3 regions of the Mesorhizobium sp. WSM1343 genome follow, and region 3 is predicted to be linked to each of the others. Evidence: predicted binding sites of a transcription regulator. Region 3 holds the regulator's gene; each other region holds the start of a gene.
What was found. Region 3 encodes LexA, which represses DNA repair genes until DNA is damaged. Its sites were predicted from a motif close to TGTTCNNNNTGTGTTCNG; they were not measured.
Positions count from the first base shown of each region.

Region 1: a site for LexA is predicted at 3,576-3,593, ahead of AC0NIL_RS03045 (DNA recombination protein RmuC). Genes of this name have one in related genera too.
Region 2: a site for LexA is predicted at 2,306-2,323, ahead of AC0NIL_RS25810 (PA0069 family radical SAM protein). Genes of this name have one in related genera too.

Region 1 is NZ_CM148370.1:646,690-653,233, reverse strand. Features, by position in the region: gene AC0NIL_RS03075 (hypothetical protein) at 1-249, shown strand, start outside; gene truA (tRNA pseudouridine(38-40) synthase TruA) at 216-986, opposite strand; gene AC0NIL_RS03065 (GNAT family N-acetyltransferase) at 1,108-1,614, opposite strand; gene fmt (methionyl-tRNA formyltransferase) at 1,611-2,564, opposite strand; gene AC0NIL_RS03055 (plasmid stabilization protein) at 2,642-2,944, opposite strand; gene def (peptide deformylase) at 2,992-3,522, opposite strand; gene AC0NIL_RS03045 (DNA recombination protein RmuC) at 3,626-4,897, shown strand; gene AC0NIL_RS03040 (GFA family protein) at 4,918-5,322, opposite strand; gene AC0NIL_RS03035 (cation diffusion facilitator family transporter) at 5,384-6,349, opposite strand; gene AC0NIL_RS03030 (transglutaminase-like domain-containing protein) at 6,477-6,544, opposite strand, start outside.
Region 2 is NZ_CM148370.1:5,254,878-5,261,421, reverse strand. Features, by position in the region: gene AC0NIL_RS25815 (ribonuclease HII) at 223-924, opposite strand; gene AC0NIL_RS25810 (PA0069 family radical SAM protein) at 1,077-2,231, opposite strand; gene AC0NIL_RS25805 (glycosyltransferase) at 2,381-2,905, shown strand; gene AC0NIL_RS25800 (hypothetical protein) at 3,049-4,023, shown strand; gene moaB (molybdenum cofactor biosynthesis protein B) at 4,044-4,598, opposite strand; gene AC0NIL_RS25790 (4-(cytidine 5'-diphospho)-2-C-methyl-D-erythritol kinase) at 4,585-5,484, opposite strand; gene AC0NIL_RS25785 (membrane protein) at 5,505-5,690, opposite strand; gene AC0NIL_RS25780 (S49 family peptidase) at 5,774-6,544, opposite strand, start outside.
Region 3 is NZ_CM148370.1:4,104,861-4,111,404, reverse strand. Features, by position in the region: gene gltA (citrate synthase) at 1-653, opposite strand, end outside; gene gltX (glutamate--tRNA ligase) at 838-2,262, opposite strand; gene AC0NIL_RS20055 (ComEC/Rec2 family competence protein) at 2,365-4,827, shown strand; gene lexA (transcriptional repressor LexA) at 4,821-5,561, opposite strand; gene kynU (kynureninase) at 5,966-6,544, opposite strand, start outside.

The DNA of each region.
Region 1 (6,544 bases), 2.8 Mb from region 3:
CTTTTCCTGTCGTCCGCAAGCCAGGTTTCGAGCCTTGTGTCGCTGTTCCTCTTTGCCCTTTCTATGGTGCTGACCTGGCGCATGACAAATGCCACGATGGGCAGGGGCGCAGCGGTCGGCACGGCCGTTTTCGTCGGCATGTTCATTGCGTCGCTGCTGGTGCTGTTCGGCCTGCAGACGTTGCTCGGCATCACCGTCCCGGACGATGTCGGAGTTCAGAGCCTTTCCGGGCTCGTCTCGATCGGATAATCGACACCGGTGAGAAACAGCCCGTCGGGCGGCGCCACCTGGCCGCAGGCGGCGCGGTCGCGCGCCTCGAGCGCTGTTTTCAGGTCGGCCGCGCTCCAGCCGCCGTCGCCGACACGCTTGAGCGAGCCGACCATCGAACGCACCTGGTTGTGCAGGAACGAGCGCGCCGAAGCCCTGACCTCGATCATGTCGCCTTGTCGGCTCACATCGAGCCGTTCCAGCGTCCTGATCGGGCTGTTGGCCTGGCACTGGGTCGAGCGGAAGGTGGTAAAGTCATGCCGTCCAAGCAGGACCTTTGCCGCTTCGTGCATGGCGCCGGCGTCGAGCCGCTTCGGCACCCACCACACCTTGCCCTTGTCGAGCGCGGCCGGCGCGCGGCGGTTCAGGATGCGGTAGAGATAGTGGCGGCCAATGGCCGAGAAGCGGGCGTCGAAACTGTCGGAGACCACCGTCGCTTTCAGGATGGCGATGCGCGCCCCGGCCGCCTGCAGATGGGCGTTGACGGCATCGCGCACCTTGTCGCTCGGCCACGCCTTGACGAGGTCGACATGCGCCACCTGCGCGGTCGCATGCACGCCGGCATCGGTGCGGCCGGCGGCGCGCAGCCTGATCGCTTCGCCGCAGAATTTTTCGATCGCCTGCTCGATCGCCTGCTGCACCGAAGGCTGATCCGCCTGGTGCTGCCAGCCGGCAAACAGGCTGCCGTCATACTCGATGTAGAGGCGAAAACGCGGCATTTGCGGCTAGAGCTCTCGCCTCGAGCAATTCCAGGAAAAGTGTGAAACGGTTTTCCGTTCGGAATTGCGTTAAAACAAAGAGGAGTGCAGTTCGCCGTTTCCGTGAAAACGGCGGACTATTCTACGCGGCGAGAGCGGTGAAGGCGGAGGCGTAGACCAGCCTGCCTGCTTCTGGTGCGTCACCCCAGGCCAGCGCCTGCAGCGCTTCGCCCTGATACTCGCTTTCGAAGTTCTCGGCACGCGTGTGGCTATAGCCGAAACGCCCGTAATAGGTGGGGTCGCCCAGCACCACGGCCAGCGTCTCACCACCATCCTTGAGGCGGATATGCGCCTCGCGGATCAGCGCGCCGCCAATGCCGCTGCCATGGAACGAGGGCTCCACCGCCAGCGGCGCCAGCGCTACGGCCGCGAAGGTCTTGCCGCCATTCTGGACGAACAGCCGCGAAAACAGGATATGGCCGACCACCTGGCCGTCCTCTTCCGCAACCAGCTCGGCAACCGCGTCGCCGCCGGTCACCAGCGCGTCGACCAGACCGGCCTCCGCCTGCTGGCCGAAAGCGTGTTCCTCGACGAGGCGGATGGCCTCGCGATCCCGCGGCGTTGCCGCGCGTATCGACATCATGCTCATGAGAATTTCAGTCCTTTTTCGATCTTGGCCCCGCGCAGGAATTCCGACGCGGCAGCGGGCTTTCCGCCCGCCCGTTGAACTTCGACCAGCCTGATCGCGCCTGCCCCGCAGGCGACCGTCAGCCGGTCATCGAGAATTCCTCCCGACTCGCCCAAATCTTCCGAAGGCGACAGGCCTTGCGACAGCGTCGAGCGAAGCAGTTTCAGCCGCTCCTGGCGGCCGCCAATTCCTATCTCCGACCAGGCGCCTGGAAAGGGCGACAGGCCACGAATATGATTGTGGACCTCACTTGCCGAGCGAGTCCAGTCCACGCGAGTCTCGGATTTATCGATTTTCTTGGCGTAGGTCACCCCATCCACAGCTTGTGTGGTGAATGTCAGGGTGTTCCCTTCCAACCGCGCCAGCGCTTCCACCATCAAGGCAGCACCGACACTCATCAACCGATCATGCAGATCGCCGGCTGTCATATCGGGTTCGATGGCGCACTTTTCAACCAGCCCGACCGGACCGGTGTCCAGGCCCTCTTCCATGCGCATCACCATCATGCCGCTTTCCAGGTCACCGGCCATGATGGCGCGCTGGATGGGGGCGGCGCCGCGCCAGCGCGGCAGAAGCGACGCATGGCCGTTGACGCAGCCGAGCCGGGTTGCCTCCAGAACCGCCTTCGGCAGCAGCAAGCCATAGGCGACGACCACCGCCACATCGGCCTGCAAGGCGCGAAAAGCGGCCTGTTCGGCCTCTCCTTTGAGCGAAACCGGCGTCCGCACCTCGATGCCCAGTCGCTCCGCCTCGCGCTGCACCGGCGACGGCGTCAGCTCCAGCCCGCGTCGTCCGGCAGCGCGCGGCGGCTGGGTATAGACGACTGATATCTCATGGCCAGCCTCGGCGATCGCGCGCAAGGTCGGCACCGAAAACTCCGGCGTACCCATGAAGATGACGCGAAGGGGCATTTTTTCTTCCGGTATCCTGTCTTCTTGCTCGCGCAGTGTGCCGGCTCAGGCATCCGCTTCAAACGGGTTTACGAGCTTCAGGTCAAGGCCGTCGAAGTCGCGGGACGACCGTCGCGCCATCTTTCCGCTTCGATCTTCTCCATGATTTCCGCGTATTCATCGCCAATTGCGCTTTCAGATACGAAAGCCGAGCGAATTGCAGCCCACGCCGAGAGGCTCGACTCCTCTCGGGCCGGCCTCTCCGCAACTATGCCTTTGCGCAGAAGGCCGATGGCCTTGTCCGAGACGCTCTGGCCGACCTCGCGCGCCGCCAGTTCGATCTCGCGCTTCAAAGGCTCAGGAATGTCCCTGATCAGCATGTCGACCGTCGGCATCTCCATTTGGTGGCAATCCTGCCGACAATAGGCCTGGAGGGGACTCCCGTACCTTATCCCGCGAGCTTGCCCGGCGCCTTGTCCCTGGCGAGCTTCTTGAATTTCTTTACCACCATGTCGCGCTTCAGCTTCGAGATGTGATCGATGAACAGGACGCCATTGAGGTGGTCGATCTCGTGTTGCAGGCAGGTCGCCATCAACCCCTCGGCCTCTATCTCCTGCAATTTGCCGTCGCGGTCGAGATATTTGACCCGCACGGCGGCGGGGCGTTCGACCTCGGCGTAATAATCCGGGATCGACAGGCAGCCTTCCTCATAGACGGAGCGCGCGTCGGCGCTCTCCAGGATTTCCGGATTGATGAAGACATGCGGCGCCGGCGTCTCGTCTTCCTTGGCGAGATCGATCACCAGCAAGCGCAGCGGCTCGCCGATCTGGATTGCCGCCAGCCCGATGCCCGGCGCATCATACATGGTCGCCAGCATGTCATCGGCTAATTTGCGCAAAGGCGCGTCGACACGCTCTACGGGCTTGGAAACCTGGCGCAGGATGGGGTCGGGAAGGATGATGAGCGGCTTGATCGGCATGGCGTTCCACCTAAGACCTCCAGCGAAACGCGTCAACCGGTTGGCATCAGGCGCGTTCACGTTTTGATCTGTGCTATCGCGGCGAATCGTCTATGCTGTCCACATGAATGATTTGAGCACCATCCTTTCGGAGCCTGTCGCCCGGCTTGGCGCCACAACGATCACGCTCGGCCATGCGCTGGCCTTCGGCGTTTTGCTGTTTCTGGCCCTGTTCGTGGCGCTGGTCATTGCGTTGTGGCGGTCGGCCAAGGCGCGCGCCGTGGCGGCCGCGGAAGCCGCCGATCATGCCCGCGATGCGGAAGTGCGGATGGCCGGCATTCTGCAAAGCCAGGCCGAAATGCAGGGCCGCATGGGCGCCATTGCGGAAGTGTTCGGCGCACGGCAGGCGGAGCTGACGCAATCGATCGGCCAACGCCTCGACGCTATGACCGGCCGGCTCGGCCAGACCATGACCGAGCAGACCAAATCCACGCATGAGAGCCTGGCCAAATTGCAGGAACGGCTGGCGGTCATCGACGTCGCGCAAGGCAACATCCAGTCGCTCGCCGGCCAGGTCGTGCAATTGCAGGCGATCCTCTCGAACAAGCAGACGCGCGGCGCGTTCGGCCAGTCGCGCATGGAGGCGATCGTTGCCGACGGCCTGCCACACGGTGCCTATGAGTTCCAGGCGACGCTGTCGAACGGCAGCCGGCCCGACTGCCTGGTGAAGATGCCGAATGGCGCGCCGTCGCTGGCCATCGATGCAAAATTTCCGCTGGAAGCCTGGAACGCCATCCGCGCCGCCGATGGCGCCGATCTGCAGAAGGCAGCTTCGCAGGCCTTCCGCCGCGACATCGAGATCCATGTCCGCGATATCTCGGAAAAATACCTGATCCAGGGCGAGACGCAGGACACTGCCTTCATGTTCGTGCCGTCGGAATCGGTGTTCGCCGAGATCCACGAGAATTTCGAGGCGATCGTGCACAAGGCGCACCGTGCGCGCGTCGTCATCGTCTCGCCGTCGCTGCTGATGCTGTCGATCCAGGTCATCCAGGCGATCCTCAAGGATGCCCGCATGCGCGAACAGGCGCACCTGATCCAGGGCGAGGTCATCCGGCTGATGGAGGATGTTGCACGTGTCGATGAGCGGGTGCGCAAGCTGCAGGTGCATTTCGGCCAGTCGGCCAAGGACATCGACGACATACTGGTTTCGACGTCGAAAGTCACCAAGCGCGGCCAGAAGATCGAGGCGCTGGAATTCGGCGCGCAGCCCGACGGCGATGCCGCCGTAGACGCCGCGTCACGGGCTCCCGCCGCCAAGGTCGATACCGGCGCGCGCGTTGCCGATTCGAAAACCGGGCAGCTCAGGCTGAGGGTCGTCGAAGGCGACGATTGAGGCGCGGTGCCGGACCGGCGCTACTGCTCCTCCAACGTGGTCAAGCCCTGAAATTCAGGCAGCCAGTGCAGCGCCGAGCGGTGCCATTTCTGCTGTGTCGGGATCAAATCCTGGCGCTGCCGCGCGGTCCCCACGCGAATTCCATAGACCTTCGGACCATCTCCGACAGACGTGGCGTAGAGATGCGAACCGCAGTCGGCGCAAAAGGCCTGGGTGCGCTTGGCGCCGCTCGCCACGATCTTGATGTAGATTTTCGGCGTGCCCTTGGTGATGCGATAGTTGCTTTCCGGCGCCGGAACCGTAAGGCGAAAAGCCGTGCCAGTCAGTTGCTGGCAATCCGTGCAGTGGCAGATCGTGGTCTTTTCCGGATCGACCTCCGCCTCGTAGGTGATGGCGCCACAATGACAGCCGCCGTCTATTCTCATCTTCGTTCCTCCAAAGCCCCTTCAATCTAGCGGCGCAAGGCCGTGAGGCAATGGCACGGTTTTAGTCCAGGGCAGGATCGGATGCGGAATCGATCAGCCTGCGTCGCTGCTCCCAGGTGCCTGACGTCTGCGGCTTGACGAACAGCCGTGTGATCTCCGGCATTTCCTTCTTCAACTGCGCCTCCAGGCGCTCGACGCAAGCTTCGATCTCGGGCGCCGTCAAATGGTCCTCGAACTCGATGCTGAGCCCGGCGACGATCTCTGTCGGCCCCATATGGACGGTCAGGACGCCGTTCGCCCGCTGCACCGCCGGATCCTGCTGGACGATCGCCAGCACTTTCATCTGCACCTCGGGCGACGCCGGCTCGCCGATCAGCAGGCCCTTGCTTTCGCGGGCCAGGAAGATCGCGGTTGCGCCAAGGATCAGCCCGATGCCGATAGAGGCGGCGCCGTCGAGCTCCGGCATCTCCAGCAGTTCCGCCGCCAATATGCCGGCGAAAGCGACGATCAGGCCGAGAAGTGCCGCACTGTCCTCGAACAGCACGGTGTAGACGCTCGGATCCTTGCTCGACTGCACGGCCTGCAGCCAGCCTTGCCTGCCCTTCTGCCGGCGAAACTCCTTCAGCGCCACCCACCACGAACTGCCTTCGAACAGGAAGGAAAGGCCCAGAACAATATAGTTTACTTTGGCGTTGGCGACCGGCTCCGGCGCCATGATATGGACCACGCCTTCGTAGAACGACACGCCGGCGCCCAGCGCGAAGACGAGGAGCGCGACGATGAAGCTCCAGAAGTAGAGTTCGCGGCCGTGGCCGAGCGGATGCGTGCGATCGGCCGGGCGAGCGGCGCGGTGCATGCCGTAGAGCAGCAGGCCGCCATTGCCGGTATCGACCAGCGAATGGACGCCCTCCGACAGCATCGCCGAACTGCCGGTAAAGGCGGCGGCGGCGAACTTGGTCAGCGCGATGGCGAGATTGCCGGCGAGCGCCGCGTAGATCACCTTTTTTGAGCCGCCGTGCCCGGCCATGGCATTTGCCCTCGTTCAAGGCGCAGTCTAGCGGCCAGGCCGCTAAAGCTCCACAGGCATCACACCGCGCGAATGTCGGGTCGTCCACGGCAGCGGCCATGAGAGATCGGTCTATGGAAAACGGCGACTACTCGATGATCTCGCTGGTCCACACCTTGAAGCCGGCAAGCGTTCCCGGGCCGAAAATATGGGTCA
Region 2 (6,544 bases), 1.2 Mb from region 3:
GTGGCGCTGATACCAATGCTGCCGATCTCCACCCTCGTGGGGGAGATGCCCGGCAGGGCAGAGGGGGCGTGAAGGAACGCTAACCTTTGTTGTCCTACGGTCTATCGGGACAAGCCTGAGGGCATAACTGCAATCGATTGAGAGGCCGGCGGGACAGCGCCCCCTCTGTCCTATCGGACATCTCCCCCACAAGGGGGGAGATTGGCTTGTCGTCGTCGTCGCTCAATCCAGCCCGGCGAAGCTCTCTTCTTCCACCACGTCCACCTCGGCCCCACCCAGCCGGAATGGCGCAAACGACACGCGGTGCAGCCGCGCCACCGGGCCATGCGCTTCGATCGCGGTGCGATGACGAACCGTGGCGTAGCCCATATGGACTTCGAACCCGTAGCGGTCGTGATGGTTGCCGCAGCCGCACATCATGCGGTCGCGCATGACCTTGGCAACGATCGAGGCGGCGGCGATCGACTGCGAACGCTGGTCGCCCTTGATCAGCGCGCGCCCTTCACAAGGCAGTCCCGGCGGCACGTCGCGTCCATCGGCAAGCGCAAGCTTCGGCCGGACCGACAGCCCTACCAGCGCGCGCCGCATGGCTTCCAGGCTTGCCTTGAGGATGTTGCTGCCGTCGATGCCCTCGGCGCTGATGGAGGCCATCGAGACCGCCTGTGCGGAGCCGAGAATGCGCAGGAACAGGGCCTCACGCTGCAAATGGCTGAGGCGTTTGGAATCGTCGAGGCCGTCGGGAATGTTGGCGGGATCGAGCACCACCGCTGCGGCGACCACCGGCCCGGCCAGGGGGCCGCGGCCTGCCTCGTCCATCCCGGCGACCGGCCACAGCCCCTCCGCCATCGCCTTCGTCTCGAAGGAGAAGTCGGGCTTCTCGATGATCTCAAAGAGAGGCGGAGAATCAGAACGCGCGCGAGCCATGTTGCGGCGAGGTTCGCATCGGCTCCGATTCTCCGCAAGTCCCTCCGGGTCGGGTGGGGCGCCGGACCGGGAGGGCACCGTCTGCAGGCCGGGGCAGGCCGGACGGGATTCTTGGTGCGCGACGGATCAAACCATCGCGACGAATTGTCTCTTCAAAGCAGCGTCAGTTGCACCTGGTCTTTCCCGGCGGCAACGAACTGATCGGTCCGCAGCGTGCGCCGTTCGGCATTGAGACCAAGCCGCTTGGCTGTGATCTCGAAGCGCCGGCCGATCTGCCAGGCATAGGGACCGGCGCCCTTCATGCGCTTGCCCCATTCCGAATCGTAGTCCTTGCCGTCACGCATGGAGCGGACCAGCGACATCACATGGCGGTAACGGTCGGGATAATGGCGCAGCAGCCAGTCCTTGAAGATCGGGCTGACTTCCAGCGGCAGCCGCAGGATCACATAACCCGCCTCGCGCGCGCCGGCCGCACCTGCCGAATCGAGGATGCGTTCCATCTCCGGATCGGTCAGGCCCGGAATGATCGGCGCCACCATGACCGACGCCGGAATGCCGGCATCCGAAAGCTGCCGGATCGCTTCCAGCCGCTTGATCGGTGTCGACGCGCGCGGCTCCATGGTGCGCGCCAGCATGCGGTCGAGCGTCGTCACCGACAGCGCCACCTTGGCGAGCCCGCGTTCGGCCATGCGCGACAGGATATCGATATCGCGCGTCACCAGGGCGGACTTTGTCACGATGCCGACCGGATGGCCGCGCGCTTCCAGCACTTCGAGGATTTCGCGCATGATCCGGTACTGCTTCTCGATCGGCTGGTAGGGGTCGGTGTTGGTGCCGATGGCGATGGTGCGCGGCTGATAGCTGTCCTTCGAAAGCTCCTTGTCGAGCAAGCGCGCCGCATCAGGTTTGGCGAACAGCTTCGATTCGAAATCCAGACCCGGCGACAGGCCCATGAACGCGTGCGTCGGGCGGGCAAAGCAATAGACGCAGCCATGCTCGCAGCCGCGATAAGGGTTGATGGAACGGTCGAAGGAAATGTCGGGCGATTCGTTGCGGGTGATGATGCTGCGCGGCTTCTCGACCTGCACTTCGGTCTTGAAGGGGGGCAGTTCTTCCAGCGAATTCCAGCCATCGTCGAACACGTGCCGGCTGACTGGCTCGAATCGGCCGGACGGGTTGATGCCGGCCGACCTGCCGCGGTTGCGGTCCGGGCGGACACGCATGCCGCTCTGCTCGACCATCGCATTGGCCATCTCGGCTCTTCCTGCTCCGAAAGCTGCAATGTCGGCGCGCACGATCTGTTCCATTTTCGCCCGCTCCCAGGGACTGTCCGTGTTATGTCGAATCGCTCTGTTCATGAAATTATTCCTATTTCATCGATGAGAACAAAGCAAGAACTTTCTATGGTGCGATGCAAAACTGGCGCTGTGCGGCGCTTTCCGCTATTCGGCTAAGGATGCTCAGTGTTCTCATCGAAACCCGCAATGACGAGGAGGGCCTCGCCCGCACGCTCGCCTCGCTGATTGGCGGCGCGGTCGAAGGCGTGGTGCGTGAAGTCATCGTCTGCGACACAGGCTCCACCGACCAGACGCATCGTGTGGCCGAGCATGCCGGCTGTCAGTACGTGACCGGCGGTGTCGCTGCCGGCATCCGCCAGGCCAAGGGGGACTGGTTGCTGCTCCTGGAACCGGGCGCGCGGTTGGTGGAGGGCTGGATCGATGAGGTTGTCGCGCATACGGCCAGGCAGACCATGGCGGCACGGTTTTCGCGCACGCGGGCCAGCCGCACGCCATTCCTGGCACGGGTCTTTTCGGGAAACCGCGCCCTGGCCGACGGATTGCTGATCAGCAAGCGTCAGGCGGCGGCCGCGGCCAAGAGTGCCGGCAGTGCTGAGGCCATCGCCCGCGGCCTCGCAACGAAGCGGCTCGACGCCGAGATCTGGATGGCGCCCGCCAAGCAGGAACGCCGCTCCTCGACATGATTTTTTGCAGCTGCTCAGGCCATTGTGCATTGCACAAAATCTGACGCGGGGTTAGCTTCCGTTCAAGCGGGAATTGGGTTTGGGACATGCCGAGTGGCGAGCACCGATGCGGCATCGGTGGTGCTCTCATAGCCGAGGACCCAATGAAGCTTTCAACCCCCGACACATCCGGCGCGGCCAGTCTCGAGGCTATTGCGCGCGACGGCAGTCTGTTGCGACGCATCGCGGTGCGCATTCCGACCTATCTCAAGGACCTGCGCGAAAACCCCGCCTGGCTGCCGATGTTCGTGCTGGCGCGCACAATGCCTGGACGCCGCATGCATTGGCTGGGCGCAAAACGCGCCCGCCCGGTCGCCAATGCCGGGGATACGATGTTTGCCGGTGTCGAACGGGGAGCGGTCGTCGATGCGTTGCGCTCCGACGGGCTGTTCTCAGGCCTGGTCCTGCCGCCTGATATCCATGAAGAGATCGCCGACTTCGCCGGGCGCACGCCTTGCTTCGGCAATTTCGACCGCCGTCTCGAATTCATGCCGGGGGAACATGCCGAGGCCGAGAAACGCCTTGGCCGCTCGCTGCTCAGCGGGCATTTTTTCGAGCGCATCCTCGACTGCCCGGCGGCGCTTGCCATCCAGCGCGATCCGCTGCTTCTGGATATTGCCGCGCACTATCTCGGCGGCCAGGCAAAACTGATCACGACGCGCGTCTGGTGGAGTTTTCCAACCGGTGCCGCTTCGGATGCCGACAAGAACCTCGCCTCGCTCGGCAAGTATCATTTCGACCTCGATGATTGGCGCATGCTGAAATTCTTCTTCTACCTCAAGCCGGTCGACGCCGACACCGGTCCGCATGTCTATGTCAGGGGCAGCCACAAGCGCCGCAGCCTCAAGCACCAGCTCACGCTTCTGGTTGGCCACCCCGCGCAACAGGTCCTGGATGTCTATGGCGAGCAGAGCCCGGTGACGCTGACCGGCGAGGCCGGTCTCGGTTTCGTCGAGGACCCTTTTGGCTTCCATATGGGCACCGTGCCGGCACGCACGCCGCGACTGATGATGGAAGTCGGCTTCGGCGTCTCGCCGCCGTCGCGCCGGCGGTTTCATGGCGAGCCGGTCATCCGCTGAGAGCGACGCTTGCCTCGGCTTTACGGAGCTGATTTGCCGCGCCGCAAATGCTCGTCCAGGCGCGGCATGATCTCGACGAAGTTGCACGGCATATGCCGGTAGTCGAGCTGTGCCTTCAGGATGCCGTCCCAGGCATCCTTGCAGGCTCCCGGCGAACCCGGCAGCACGAAGACGAAGGTGGCGTTGACGACGCCGCCGGTCGCCCGGCTCTGGATCGTCGAGGTGCCGATCTTGTCGTAGGAGATCCGGTGGAACACTTCCGAAAAGCCATCCATGCGCTTTTCGAAGATCGGCTCCAGCGCGTCCGGCGTCACGTCACGCCCGGTGAAACCGGTGCCGCCGGTGGTGATGACGACATCGATATTCTTGTCCCGCGACCACGCCAGAACCGTGTCGCGGATTTTTTCCCGATCGTCGGTGACGATATCGCGGGCCGCCAGCATATGGCCGGCCTCGGTGATGCGGTCGGCCAGGGTCTGGCCGGATTTGTCGTCGGCGAGGCTGCGCGTATCTGAAACGGTCAGCACCGCGATGCGCACGGGAATGAAGGAGCGGCTCTCGTCAATTCTGGCCATCAGATCCCTCCGATGCGATGCTGCGCGTCGCCGCGACGAACCAGTCGGGCTGGCGGCCGCGGATTTCGGCGGCGGCGCGCTTGGCGACATTGCCGGTCTCGAACAGGCCGAAGCAGGTGGCGCCGGACCCGGACATCCGTGAAAAACCCGATCCGGCCTTGTTCAGCCAGGAAAGCGCCCTGCCGATAGCCGGCTGCATCGCCAGCGCGGCGGGCTCGAGATCGTTGCGGGTGATCTCCAGCCAGTTGCGCAGGCTATGAAAATCGATGCTGCGCGGCAGCGGCGGCAAGGCCTCGTTGTCGCGCCGGGAAAGCGCCGCAAAGACGTCCGCCGTCGAGACCGGGGTGCCCGGATTGACCAGCACCAGGCCAAGCGCCGAAAAATCCGGCACCATCGACAGTTCATCTCCGATGCCGCGCGCGACCAGGGGCTTTGCCGCCAGGCACATCGGCACATCGGCGCCGAGCGAAATGCCGATCCGCGCCAGCTCTGCGCCGTCGATATCCAGGCCCCATGTCTCCACCAGCCCGCGCAGCACGGTCGCCGCGTCGCTCGAACCGCCGCCGACGCCGGAGGCGACCGGCAGGTTCTTTTCCAGCCGGATAGCGACCGGCGGTGTTCTCTCGTGCCCGACCGCCTGTCGCAGGGCATCGCGCGCCCTAGGCACCAGATTGCAGGCGTCGAGAGGAACGGCCGGGGCGTAGCGGCCGGACACGGTAAATTCATCGCTGTCGGTGGGCGCGATTTCGATCCTGTCGCCAAACCGCGTGAACACCGCCAGGCTTTCGATCAGATGATAGCCGTCAGGTCGCCTGCCGGTGACATGCAGCGCAAGATTGATCTTGGCGTGCGCGTGCCAGCTACGCGACCCGATGTCGGTGTCCACAATGGTCTGCGAAATGGTGCTCAGTCCTTGGCCAGCCGGTACTCGCCGGTCTTCGGATCCTTGACCAAAGTGCCCATCGCGCCGTTGGCCGTCTGCTTTTCGGTACGCCGCACCTTGGCGGTCACGCGTTCGGCTTCCCTGATGAAGGTGCGGTAGCCGAAATAGGCGGCGACGCCAACGACGGCGAAGAAAATGATCTGCGGCATACCAAAACTCCTCCCACGCTGGGCCGGCGAAGGTGGCCGGTCGGGTCGGTTAAGCTCTCATGCTAGACGCTTTTGCCGTGTTTTCAAAGCTCGAAGCGAGACCACAATGCGCGCTCTTCCGCCGCATCGATCAGGCCGCTGGCGGCAGCGCCTGCGATATCGGGCGCTGAAAAGCCCTTGCTTGAGCCAAACAGGCCGAAGCGGCTGAGGAAACCGCGCGGTGTCGTGATCAGCCTGAGCTGGGTTTTCGCCCCGAAACGGGTCTTGAGCACCGTGCGCATGTCGCCGAGCGCATCGACCAGGCCGAGTTCAAGGCCCTTGATGCCGGTCCAGAACAGGCCGGTGAACAGGTCCGGGTCGTCTTTCAGTTTCGCGCCGCGCCGCTCCTTGACGAGGTCGATGAACGTGCCGTGCACCTCGAGCTGCAGCGCCTTCAGCCGCTCGACATCTTCCTTTTTCTCGGGCTTGAACGGGTCGAGCACCGCCTTGTTCTGGCCGGCGGTGTGGACGCGTCGCTCGATGCCGATCTTCTTCATCAGTTCCGGGAAGCCGAACGAAGCCGAGACCACGCCGATCGACCCGACGATGGAGGATGGGTCGGCGAAGATCTCATCACCGGCAACCGCGATCATGTAGCCACCCGACGCCGCCACGTCTTCGACGAAGACCAGTACCTTTCTGTTCTTTTCCGTGGCCAGGTCACGGATGCGCTTGAAGATCAGCCGCGACTGCACCGGCGAGCCGCCGGGCGAATTGATCGAGATGGCGACTGCCGGGGCGTCGTAGGAAAACGCCTTCTCAATGAGGCCAGCGGTGGAGGCCAGCGACAGGCTCGGCCGGAACTGGCCACCGCC
Region 3 (6,544 bases):
GGCACGGCAAAGCACATATGCAGGAAGTTGGCGGCAAAGTTCAGCTCGTTCTTCGGGTAAATGAAGGGCTGGCCGATGTGGTATTTGTAGGCCATCGCCGCGATCGTCGGCATCTTGGCGATCAGCCGCATGGAGGCAACCATGCGCTGGTAGGGGTCGGAAATGTCGGTGGAGTCGTGATAAAAGGCCGACAGCGCGCCGACCACGCCGCACATCACCGCCATCGGATGCGCGTCGCGGCGGAAGCCGGTGAAAAAGCGCGACATCTGCTCATGCACCATGGTGTGGCGCGTCACGCGGTAATCGAAATCGTCCTTCTGCGCCTTGGTCGGCAATTCACCGTAGAGCAGGAGATAGCAGACCTCGAGGAAGTCGCCATGTTCGGCCAACTGGTCGATCGGATAGCCGCGGTGCAACAGGATGCCGGCGTCGCCGTCGATGAAGGTGATTTCGGACTCGCAGCTTGCCGTCGAGGTGAAGCCGGGATCGTAGGTGAAAGCGCCGGTGGTTGAGTAGAGCGAGGCGATGTCGATCACATCAGGCCCGACCGAACCGCTTCGCACCTTGAATTCATGGGTCTTGCCGGCGAATTCAAGCGTTGCGGTGGCCTCTTGGGTCTTGCCCAAATCCAGTTTTTTCGCAGCTTCGGTCATTGCAAACTCCTTCTTGTTTCCTCATGCCGGCAAAGGCAAATTTCGCAGAGCGACACGTCGAAAATCACCGCAATGCGCGTATTCGCCACCGCATTTCAGGAGGTGCGTGCCAGATTGGGCCAAGGCCTAATGTTGCACTGCGAAACCCGCCTTTCAATGCCAATCTTCTTGGGCCAGTTTGCTCCTAATCGATTTGATCTGAGATGCGCGCCAGGCTTTCCTCGCGGCCGAGCACGGCGAGCACATCGAACACGCCCGGCGAGGTGCTTTTGCCGGTCAAAGCGGCGCGCAAAGGCTGGGCCACCGCGCCGAGCTTGTGGCTGCCGGCCGCCGCCACCTCGCGGATCGCCGCCTCCGCCGAGACGGCTGTCCAGTCACCCGCAAGCCCGTTCAAAGCTTCGTGAGCACTGCGCAGGATCTTGCGGGCATCGTCGGTGAGCAGAAGGGCCGCCTTGTCGTCGATCGGCAGCGGTCGCGTGGCAAACAGGAAGGCCGCGCCGTCGACGAGCTCCACCAGCGTCTTGGCGCGCTCCTTCAGGCCCGGAAGCGCTGCCAGCAACTGCGCCTTGGTGCTGTCGTTCAGGCGTGCGGCGATCGCCGGGCCACCTTCGAGGTAGGGCAGGGTGGCGATGAAGATGTCGAACAGTTCGGCATCGCTCATGCGACGCATATGTGCGCCGTTGATTGCCTCCAGCTTGGCGAAGTCGAAGCGCGCCGCGCCCTTGTTGACATCGCCGATGTCGAACCAGGAAATCATGTCCTTGATCGACATGATCTCGTGGTCGCCATGGCTCCAGCCGAGACGCGCCAGGTAGTTGAGCAGCGCCTCCGGCAGGTAGCCCATGGCGCGATAAGCCTCGACGCCAAGCGCGCCGTGCCGCTTCGATAGCTTGGCGCCATCGGCGCCGTGGATCAGCGGGATATGCGACATGGACGGCACGTTCCAGCCCATGGCGTTGTAGATCACGGTCTGGCGAGCGGCGTTGGTCAGATGATCATCGCCGCGAATGATATGGGTGACGCCCATATCATGATCATCGACGACGACGGCATGCATGTAAGTGGGATTGCCGTCAGAACGCAGGATGATGAAGTCGTCGAGATCCTTGTTGGGAAAGCGCACGTCGCCCTGGACCCGGTCATGGACGACGGTCTCGCCTTCGGTCGGCGCCTTGATGCGGATGGCGCCCTTGGCGCCTGCGGGTGCCTCTGAGGGGTCGCGGTCGCGCCAGCGGCCATCGTAGCGGGGTGGCAGCCCCTTGGCTCTGGCGGCCTCGCGCATGGCCTCCAGTTCGGCTGGCGTGGCGTAGCAATAATAGGCCTTGCCCATGCGCACGAGCTCCTCGGCCACCTCGCGGTGGCGGGGCGCACGCTCGAACTGCGACACCGGCTCGCCGTCCCAGCTCAGGCCAAGCCAGGAAAGCCCGTCGAGGATGGCAGCCGTCGCGGCTTCATTGGAGCGTTCGCGATCGGTGTCCTCGATGCGCAGCAGCATCGTGCCGCCGGTATGCTTTGCATACAGCCAGTTGAACAGCGCCGTGCGCGCGCCGCCTATGTGCAAATAGCCGGTGGGCGAGGGGGCAAAACGGGTGACGACCTTGTCGGACATGGAACTCTCGGAAACCATCTGAAGCGGGGTGCGGTCGCGCGGACTTTCGCGCTTTGCGCGTTCATGTAGCATAGGGTGTCGAGGGCGCAAGGGGCAGACCCGATGGCTGGACGAGGCTGGGGCTCGGATCAGGGCGAGGACGCTGCCATTGGCGTCAGCGAACGGTCCCTGTTTGCGCCTCTGCCAGCCTCATTGCCGCCGCCGTCGCCCCTCGTGCCGGATTCCGGCAAGCTGCCCTTGCAAACGGGTATCGCCGCCTCTGTTCCTGTTGCCGAAACCGGCAGGATCGTGCGCGTGCGCCGGCAGATCGGCCTGATATCACTGCCTCGCCTGGGCCACAGCGTGAACACGGCGGCGAGCCTGGAACTCGACCGGGGCGTGGCCTTCCTGCTGGTACCGGTCTGCCTTGCGATCGGAGCGATCGGCTATTTTTCGCTGGCTGCGGAGCCTGACTTTGTGAGACCTGTCGCGGTTGTCATCCTGACGGGGATCTGTGCGCTGATCTCGCGCTCATGGCCAAAGACCCATCTGTGTTTCATGGCGGCACTTTTGTGCACCCTAGGACTGCTTGCTGCCAAGGTCGAGACGTGGCGTGCGGGCACACAAATGTTGGGCTCGGAAATCTCGACGCAGGTGACCGGCCGCGTCGTCTCGCTCGACCGGATGGAAACTGGCCGTATCCGGCTGACCATCGACGTAACATCGACCGCAAGACCGAAACTGCGCTATGCGCCGGAACGGGTGCGGCTTTCGGCACGCAAGATCCCGGCTGACGTGACCGCAGGCTCTCTCATCACCGGATATGCCAAGCTTTTGCCGCCGACCGGGCCGGTGCGACCGGACAGCTATGATTTCTCCTTCGACAGCTATTTTGCCGGCATTGGCGGCAGCGGGTTCTTTCTCGGCAATCCCAAGCTTGTCGTCACCGATGATGGCGACATGCCGCTGTCGGCCCGAATTTCCTCCAGCGTGGAAAATGCCCGTGAAGGCATCGCCGACCATATCAGGGCGAGCGTCGGCGGCGCCGAAGGCGAGATCGCCGCGGCGCTGATCGTCGGCGTGCGCGCCGGCATTCCCGATGACATCAATGAGGCGATGCGACGTACCGGCATCTACCACATCATCTCCATTTCGGGACTGCACATGGCTCTGGTCGCCGGCACCATCATGGGGTTGCTGCGCGGCGCCTTCGCCTTGTTTCCCGATTTTTCCGCGCGTCGCCCGGTCAAGAAGTATGCCGCTGCCGCCGCACTGTTCTCGATCGCAGCCTACCTCGTCATCTCAGGTATCGTCGTCGCCGCCGAGCGCAGCTTCATCATGCTGGCAGTGATGCTGATTGCAGTTCTGTTCGATCGAGCAGCACTCACCATGCGCAATCTGGCGATCTCGGCGATCGCCGTCATCGTGGTGTCGCCGCATGAGGTGGTCGGCCCGAGTTTTCAGATGTCGTTCGCCGCGACCGCGGCTCTGGTCGGCGCTTATGCCGGCTGGGCGGATCACCGCGCGGGAAAAGCAAGACCGCCGCCGCCGAAGCGATCCTTGCCCGGGTTCCTGACACGAAAATTCCTGCTGGCGGCAATTGGTCTGGCCATGACCTCGATCATCGCCGGCAGCGCCACGACGCTGTTTGCCATCTGGCATTTTCAGCGTGTGTCGCCGCTCAGCCTGTTCGCCAATCTCGCGGTTATGCCGATCGTCACCGTCGTCATGTTCCTGGCCGTCGCCAGCGCGCTGCTGATGCCTTTCGGATTGGATTGGCCAGCTCTCTACCTGATGGGCAAGGGCCTGACGATGATGATCGCCATATCGGGCTGGATCTCCGAGCGTTCGCCTGTCGATGGGGTCGGGTTGATTTCGCAGCAGTCGGTCCTGCTGGTGGCCATTGCCCTGGTCATCGCGACGATGGCGACGACATGGCTGCGGCTCGCGGCTCTGCCATTCGCGTTGGCAGGCTTGCTGACCGTCTCGGATACGCGCACGCCCGATGTGCTGATCTCGGAAGACGCCCGGCTGGTGGCGTTGCCGATCGGTGGCGGTGAGCTTGCCGTCAGCCGGCAACGGCCGAACGAATTCACCGTCGACAACTGGAAACGCGCGCTGACATCGGAAACCATCGTCGTTCCGGAAGTGTTCGACAACAGCGATGGGCAATTCGACGTCGCGGATGCCGTTGAGCTACCGCCGGGATCGCCGTTCTATTGCTCCTCAGGCGTTTGCGTGGCCAGGCACATGTCCGGTGCGATCATTGCCTATGTCGAGGACCGCAAGGACACCTGGAAAGCCTGCGGCTTCGCCGAGCTGATCGTCGTCAACGACGCCACCGCCTATGACGCCTGTCATAACCCGCTGGTTCTCGTTATCACCAAGCGGCAACTGGCTCGCAAAGGCAGTGCCGCGGTCTTCTTCGATCGCCAATCGGCGACCACGCCGGCGACAATCAGCTTCGCCGTGGACAGCCCATATCGGCCCTGGCACACGCAACGCAAATACTCTCGCGAGGCGAGGGGGCTGGCACCCTTCAAGAAACCCGAGAAGCCAGTGGTCAACCCACAGCCGTCTCAGTAGCGACGGATCAGGCCGACGAGCTTGCCTTGCACCTTGACCCTGTCCGGCCCGAAAATCCGTGTCTCGTAGGCTGGATTGGCGGCTTCGAGGGCAATCGAGGCGCCCTTGCGGCGGAACCGCTTCAGCGTCGCTTCCTCGTCATCGACCAGCGCCACGATGATCTCGCCGGGGCTGGCCGTATCGGCGTTACGGATGATGACGGTGTCGCCGTCGAAGATGCCGGCCTCGATCATCGAATCGCCCTTGACCTCCAGCGCATAGTGCGCGCCGCCCATGATCATGTCCGGCGGCACCGAAATCGAATGCGTCTGATGCTGGATGGCATCGATCGGCACGCCGGCGGCGATGCGACCCATGACCGGGATCGAAACGGCAGAGACCGCATCGTCGTCATTGCCGGGCGAAGGCATCCGCGAAGGCGCCGGCTTGATCTGCCGGCCAAGAGCACCACCCTGACCAAGACTGCCCTGGATGACGCTTGGCGAAAACTTCTTTGCCGCATTGAGGCCTGGCGCGATCGAGTCCGGCAGCCGCAGCACTTCCAGCGCGCGGGCCCGATTGGGCAGCCGGCGGATAAAGCCGCGCTCCTCAAGGGCCGTGATCAGCCGATGAATCCCGGATTTGGAGGCAAGGTCGAGCGCCTCCTTCATTTCGTCGAAGGATGGCGGAATGCCGCTCTCCTTCAGGCGTTCATGGATGAACATCAGCAGTTCATGTTGCTTGCGTGTCAGCATGGCGGCCCCCAGGTTCCCTGAAACCAGAATCGAAAAACAAACCCAGAACAAACACTATCTGTTCCAGTTGTGTTCTGCAACCGTTTAAAGTTTAGTGAATTTGTTAAGGCTGCTGAAATTATTTGGCGCTTGCCAGCGGGTTACGATCGACGGGCGCCACCTTCGGCAATGCGCCTGCTCACATTGAAATTGTTATGGTTAATGACTTGTGGCTTATCCTCTACCAAAGCTTGGCATTATCTGTCGATCGACCTCGACAAGGGGCGATTGCAACCTTCGGGACGTTCGTTGGCCGTGAACGAAACGGAGCCAAAACGCCAACGTCAGTTGGGCATTTTGGCTGGAAATTCAGCTCTCCGTCATTTGCCAGGCAGTGAGGGCAGCGGATCGCCGGGATCGGTGCGTCAGGTAACGGCTTCCTTGACGGCGAAACGCTGGTCCTTCCATGCACCCGTGCGCAGAATGTCTTCCAGAACCTCAACCGCCAGCCACACATCCTTGTAGCTGACATAGAGCGGCGTGAAGCCGAAACGGATGGTCGACGGTGCGCGGAAGTCACCGATCACCCCGCGCTCGATCAGCGCCCGCATGATTTGATAGCCGTGGTCGTGAAGGAACGACACCTGGCTGCCGCGCCTGGTCGCGTCGCGGGTGGTCTCCAGCGTGAGACCGTAGGCGCCGCACTTGGCTTCGACGAGCTGGATGAACAGTTCTGTCTGCGCGACGCTCTTCTTTCGCAATGCCGCCATGTCGACGTCGCTCCAGATGGCAAGCGCGCCTTTGAGCGCCCGCATCGACAGGACCGGTTGCGTACCGCACAGAAAACGGCGGATGCCGGTGCCGGCAACATAACCCCGTTCGAAGGCAAAGGGCCGCGCATGGCCCCACCAGCCGCTGAGCGGCTGGCTGATATCGCCGTGGTGGCGCTGTGCGGCATAGATGAAGGCCGGCGCGCCCGGACCGCCGTTGAGGTACTTGTACGT